2 regions of the Marinitoga okinawensis genome follow, and region 1 is predicted to be linked to the other one. Evidence: riboswitches for the same ligand, from Rfam matches in the RefSeq annotation. Region 1 holds a riboswitch; the other holds the start of a gene.

Region 1 (3,596 bases):
TCTCCGAATGTTGAACCTGTTAATACTGCACCTAATGTAGCATATACTAATGCTGTTAATTCATTTCCAGTATACGCTGCTGCCAAAGGAACTGCTAAAGGAAGCATAATTGCCATTGTTCCCCATGATGTTCCTGTAGCAAAAGATACAATTGCTGATATTATAAATACTAAGAGTGGTATTGACCAGCCAGGTAATGATGATGAAACAACTTGAACTAAATATTCAGCTGTTCCAAGGTCAGAAGCAATTGAGCCAATAGACCATGCTAAAGTTAAAATTATTGTAGTAATAACTAACGATTTTGCACCTTCAACCCAAGCTTCTAAAGCTTTTCTTAATGTCATAATTCCTTGAGAAACAGCCATTACAACAGCTACTATACTAGCTAATACTGATGCCCATATTAAAGCAGCGGAAGCATCTGCATTACCAAAAGCATCCCTAATTCCATCCCATGTAAAAGGATTATCTAAACCTCCACCAGAATACCATAAACCAATGAATGCAAAAATAATCAATGTTAAAATCGGCACCAAAGCATTTGAAACTCTTAATGGAATATCACTTTTATCTAAATCTTTTTCAAAATCTGTAGATAACATTGGTTCTGCATCATCTGCTAAAACCTTACCTGTTAATCTTGCCCTTTTTTCTGCTTTATACATTGGTCCAAAATCTCTTAACATTGCACCAACCATAAATACCATTACAAGTGCAAAAATCCCATACATCCTATATGGAATAGAACTAAAAAATACTGAATATGGATTTACTTTAACTCCAATTGAGTTAAAAGCATCTCCAATTAATCCTAATTCATAACCAATCCAGGTAGAAATCGCTGCCATAGTGGCAACAGGAGCAGCAGTAGAATCTACAATATATGATAGTTTTTCTCTTGAGACCTTTAATTTATCTGTTAATGGTCTCATTGTAGGTCCAACTATCAATGTATTTGCATAATCGTCAAAGAACACAACAACGCCCATTAATGCTGTAGCAACTTGAGCACTCCTTGCAGTTTTTGCTTTTTTTGCAAGTGCATTTGCTATAGCCCTTGTACCACCCATTTTAGCAATAACTCCAACCATACCACCTATTACTAAGGTGAAAACAATAATTCCTGCATGCCAGCTGTCAGCTAAAGCGTTTACCGGGTATTGTAATGTTTTTGTATAACTCTCAACTAATTTCATAAAAAATCCAGAGCTAGATGTAGCAAAAACATTAATTAGTGCACCTGAAAAAACACCAAGCAATAACGAAACAATAACTTCTTTGGTAACAAACGCTAAAACTATAGCTAATAATGGAGGAATAACAGACCAAAAACCATAATTTATTTTTGCTGCATCTCCTCCTTCAGCAAAAGCCAGGGTCGCCACTAAAACAAACGCCGCCATGATAAATAATACCACGAGTTTTTTCTTCATAAACTCCCTCCTCACATAATGATTTATATATAACTATTTTTAAAATAAAAAAGCCTTCCATGTGGAAGGCCTATTTGAAATAAAATTAATTATTTCAAACGGCTCTCCGCATATAGTATGCGACAGTTATACAGGTCTTTCCTGCATAACCAGGCCTGTAAGGTGGGTAAACCTTACATCCTTCGGCAACCTCGCCTTTCATCTATCCCGAACCTACCCTGGCGATAGATAGATTACTCATCTTGGTTGCGCCTCCGTTTGTTGTTAGATATATTAACTTTTTAATCGAGTTTATCACATAAATATTTCTTGAATATTTCTTGATTGTGAAAATAATAGGATTATAAATTATTATGGATTTATAAAAAAGCAAAATATGTAATCCTCCAGAAATATTTTTAACCACAAATACAAAATCAAAGCTATTATATCATAAAAACGTAAATAAAGTCAAAAAAGATTAATATATTATCTGTTTAATAATTTGTATTAATTATAATTAAACAGATTTTGTTATGCGTAATCATCACAATAACAATTAAATTTTCATTATTTTAGTAATGAATTATTAATATAAAAATGGGAGTTTTCAATAAATAACTACTTTAGAAGAAGCAAAGTAATTATTAATATAAAAAGATGGCGATTTACGCCATCTTTTATAGATACTATTATATAACTCCACTAATTGCTTTTACAGGACATCTGCTTTGACATAAACTACAACCAAAACATTTATCTTCATCTACTATAACCTGTTTATTTTCCTTATCAACAGTAATTGCCCAATATGGACATACCATTTCACACAATTTACAGAAAGTACATTTATTTAAATCTATTTTTGGATATTTTGGTTCAAATACTACTTCTTTTTTCTTTAACCCGGTTTTTTTAACCTCATCTATACTATTAAATCCATATTTTTCAAGAGCTTTAGGAAGTTGATCAACTATTGTTTTATACAATTGTTTTCCCCTAATTAATGCTGCAGATAGCATTTGAACCGCATCAGCACCAGCTAATAAATATTCTATAACATCATCAGCAGAAGCAATTCCACCAACACCTATTACAGGTATTTCAGGGACTGCAGTTTTTATTGTATTTACAAGTGCAAGTCCTAAATTCTTAATAACAGGACCAGAAATCCACACTTGCCCTTTATCATTTCCAATTAGATTTGTTCTGTTTTCGATATCAATAAGCATAGTTGGTCCAAGAGAATTAATTGCAACAACACCAGTTCCGCCATTTGCTAATACCATTTTCGCAAATTCAACAGGATCTGGTATATGAGGGCTCATTTTCATAAATATTGGTTTGTCTGTATTTGCTCTAATAGTTCTTACAGTTTCTGCTATATTATCTAAATTCTTTCCTACATAATGCGTGGAAATTTCAAATGCATCAGCAAATTTATCTAATTGAGGTATTAATATTTCCATATCTTCCTTAGTATAGCCTGCACTAACTACTAAAGGTAAATCCAATTCTTTTTTTAATTTTGGTAATATTTCATTTATCCATTTTTCTGGTGGTAATTCTGACCATAATTCTGCGTTAACTATATAGTTATTTGTCCCGTATATACATGGTCTTGGAACTTCAGCTGCTTTTGTTGATATAGTTTTTGTTACCATGCCCCCAACGCCAAGTCTGGCAAGATATAACATTTTTTCATCATCGCCAACGAGTGGTCCAGAAGCTGGCATTAAAGGATTTTTAAGTTTTATTCCAGCAAATTCTGTACTTAAATCCATAATTTTACCCCCCTGATTATAATCTTTCCCATAATTTTTTTGATATTTCTTTTGCATTATTATAAATACTATTCACATCATATTTTACTTCTCTATTTTTCATTAAAATTTCACCGTTTACTATTGTGTCAATAACATCTAATTTATCCCAAATCCCAAAGAATACATGTCCAAAAATATTATTTTTATCAAGTAGTGTAAAAGGAATATAATCAAAAGAAATCATATCTGCTTTATAACCTTCTTTAATTCTTCCTATTTTTATTCCTAATAATTCCCCGGCAAGATTATATACATTATCAATATTGTTTTTTAAATCAACAAAATTAAAGAATGTAGGATCTTCATATCTATATTTTTGTGTATAATAAAGATTTAAATATTCACGTGTTATATT
Region 2 (3,596 bases), 740 kb from region 1:
AATTGGTGTAACAAATTTATTGTATAATCCAAATGTTGTTTTTTCAGTTGGATTTTTGATGAGTTACTTTGCAGCATTTTCTATATTGTTGATAATAGAATATACAAAAAATCCTATTTTTATATCTTTTGCAGCTTTTTTAGCTGTACTACCTTGGAGTATCTTGTTTTTTAATGGATTTTCATTATTAAGCCCATTGCTGAGTATTATTTTTGTCCCAATTGTATATTCATTAATGTTTTTTTCTGCTGTATATATAATTGCACCATTACCCCATATGATTAGTTACATTGTAAATGATTATATAGGTATTATAAAATATTTTTTGCAATATATAAATAAATATATACCATATATTACCTTAACAGGTTATTGGAGCGTAATATTATACATAATTTCTTTTATTTTTTTAATTATGTTCCATGTTTTTATGAAAAAATATTCAATAAGAGGAGGAATTTAAATGTCTGGTAAATTTATTCTTATTGTAGGGCCAATGTATTCTGGAAAAACATCAGAACTCATTTCATTTGTTGAAATATATACTTTAGGTAAGAAAAAAATAAAAGTTTTCAAACCAATAATTGATACAAGATATGCCTCTGAATATGTTGTATCTCATACTGGAACAAAAGTAGAAGCTATTCCCATAAAAGAATCTAAAGAAATGTATAATTTTTTAGATTATGATGAAAAAGCTGTTTTTGTTGATGAAGTTCAATTTTTTGATACAGGTTTAAAAGATGTAATTCTTGATTTAATCAAAAAAGGCATTAATGTATATTGTTCAGGTCTGGATTTAACCTATAAAAATAATCCTTTTGAAACTACTATATTATTATCAGCTTATGCTGATGAAATCATAAAGAAAAAAGCGGTTTGTCATGAATGTGGAGAATATAATGGTACTATATCTTTTAAAATTGTTGGGAATGGTTCTGAAATAGATGTAGGTGGTTTTGAAAAATATATTGCTGTATGTAGAGATTGTTATGAAAAACTTAATTCAGAAAATTAATATTATTAATATTAATTTTCAAAAATGTTCCTATATTGTAGTTGACTAAATACTAAAGTTATGATAAAATATGTTGGAAAGTTAATAATGTGAAGATGGAGAGATGGCCGAGCGGTCTAAGGCGCACGCCTGGAGAGCGTGTGACGGGCACAACCCGTCCGTGGGTTCAAATCCCACTCTCTCCGCCATCAAGGGCAGGTCTATCCTGCTCTTTTTTTATTTTAGATTTTATGATATAATATATTAAACAAAAATTAAAAAATAATCTGGAGGATATAATGACTTTTTTTGAAAAATGGAAAATGAGATGTCCAATTATTCGATTTATAGAACGTTTGAGAATGAAAAGGATAAAAGTGAAAGTTAATAAAATAGAAATAAAATGAATATATTAACATCAATATAACTATCAAGAAAACAAATTTTAAATATTATTTGTTAAACTACGGAAAAGTTAATATGTTTTACGAACAAACGGAGGCGCAACCGAGATGAGTAATCTACCTATCGCTAGGGTAGGCTTGGGGTAGATGAAAGGCGAGGTTGCCGAAGGGTGTAAGATTTACCCGTCTTACATGCCTGGTTGTATAGGGAATACCTATGCAACTGTCGCATGATTGCATGCGGAGAGCCGTTTGAGATAATATGTTATATTATAATATTATTTCAAATATTGGCCTTCCCATGCGGAAGGCCAGTTTTATTTTAAAGGAGGGAGAATATGAAAGTTGGTGTAGTTGGTGCAACAGGTGAAGTTGGAAGAACTATGGTCAAGGTATTAGAAGAAAGAAATGTTGATATAAGTGAGTTAAGACTCTTTGCAAGTAAAAAATCTGAGGGGAAAGAAATTAAATTTAAAGATAGAATATATTATGTTGAAGAATTAACTGAAGAAAAAATGAAAGAAAAATATGATTATTTATTATTTTCTGCTGGTGGTTCTATTTCTAAAAAATATGCTCCAATTGCAAGTGAATATGGTAATACTGTAATAGATAATTCTTCAGCTTTTAGGATGGTAAGAGATATTCCTTTGATTGTTCCTGAAATAAACGGAGATATTATTAAAGGATATAAAGGTATTATTGCAAATCCTAATTGCTCTACTATTCAAATGGTATTAGCTTTAAGAAATGTAGAAAAAGAATTAGGAATTTCAGAAATTTTTGTAAGCACTTATCAGGCAGTTTCTGGAGCTGGAAATAAAGGTATAAAAGAATTGTTAGATCAACAAAATAGTATAAATAATATAAATCACTTTCCAGAAATGATAAACAATAATGTCATACCAATAATAGGGCCAGTTTTAGAAAATGGTTTTACAGAAGAAGAAATGAAAATGGTAAATGAAACAAGAAAGATATATGATAATTATAGTATTAAAGTTTATCCTACCGCAGTTAGAGTTCCTGTATTATATGGGCATTCTGAAAGTATTACTTTTAGAGTAAAGGAGAAAGCTAATATAGAAAAAATTAGAGAATTACTATCAACAGTAGGCAATGTGGTATATACAGAAAATCTAATAACTCCTATAAACGTAGCTGGTTCAGATATTACATACGTATCAAGATTAAGACAAATGGATGAAACAACATTTTTAATTTGGGTTGTAGCAGATAATGTTAGAGTTGGAGCTGCAACAAATGCTGTAAGAATATTACTAAAACATTATGAATTAAACAATAATAGAGATGAGTGAAAATATGAAAAAATTTCCTTTTGAAAATGAAATACATCAGTTATTAGAAAAGTATCCAACACCATTTTATGTATATGATGAAGTAGAAATATTAAATTCATTAAAAAAATTACAAAATGCTTTTTCCTGGGGTGAATTCAAAGAATACTTCGCTGTTAAAGCTACTCCCACACCTTACATTTTGAGAATTTTAGGAAAAAATAATTGTGGAACAGATTGTAGCTCATTAGCAGAATTATATTTGTCAGAAATGGTTAATATTACAGGAGAAAATATATTATTTACTTCAAATAATACACCTATAGAAGAATACAAAAAAGCATATGAATTAGGAGCTATTATAAATTTTGATGATATAGGTCATATTGATAAATTTATTGAAAAAATTGGAATTCCTAAAATAGCTTCTATAAGATATACCCCTAAAGAAGCTTTTGGAACAGAAATAATTGGCGATCCTGTAAATTCAAAATTTGGAATGCCTTTTAATAAATTGATAGAAGGATATAAAAAGATGAAAGAGATAGGAGTTAAAAGATTTGGACTACATGCAATGCTCATTTCAAACACATTAGATGCAACCTTAATTACGAAAAATACAGAGATAATATTTAAAACAGTCAGTGAACTATCTAATGTATTAAATATAGGATTTGAGTTTATTGATATTGGTGGTGGATTTGGTATTCCATATAAACCTGAAGAAAAAGAGTTGGATGTGAATAAATTAAGTAATATGATAAAAGAATTATATGAAAATTATTTTAATGAGTTTAAACCAAAAATATTCACAGAAAATGGAAGATATATAACAGGACCTCACGGATATTTAATAACAAAGGTTTTACATATAAAAGAAAGTTATAAAACTTATGT

Evidence for each region. Region 1 has a riboswitch for lysine ahead of ACZ5CK_RS01055 (Na+/H+ antiporter NhaC family protein). Riboswitches for the same ligand answer to the same signal wherever they lie in the genome.
Region 2: linked by a shared signal. The riboswitch ahead of ACZ5CK_RS04910 (aspartate-semialdehyde dehydrogenase) and the one ahead of ACZ5CK_RS01055 (Na+/H+ antiporter NhaC family protein) in region 1 are both predicted to bind lysine.

The regions. Positions count from the first base shown of each region.
Region 1 covers NZ_AP042422.1:236,598-240,193, forward strand. Annotated here, with positions in the region: gene ACZ5CK_RS01055 (Na+/H+ antiporter NhaC family protein) at 1-1,436, opposite strand, end outside; lysine riboswitch at 1,528-1,701, opposite strand; gene ACZ5CK_RS01060 (4Fe-4S binding protein) at 2,108-3,199, opposite strand; gene ACZ5CK_RS01065 (amidohydrolase family protein) at 3,216-3,596, opposite strand, start outside.
Region 2 covers NZ_AP042422.1:979,258-982,853, forward strand. Annotated here, with positions in the region: gene ACZ5CK_RS04895 (ComEC/Rec2 family competence protein) at 1-463, shown strand, start outside; gene ACZ5CK_RS04900 (thymidine kinase) at 464-1,018, shown strand; tRNA gene ACZ5CK_RS04905 (tRNA-Ser) at 1,116-1,206, shown strand; lysine riboswitch at 1,486-1,660, shown strand; gene ACZ5CK_RS04910 (aspartate-semialdehyde dehydrogenase) at 1,740-2,720, shown strand; gene ACZ5CK_RS04915 (diaminopimelate decarboxylase family protein) at 2,725-3,596, shown strand, end outside.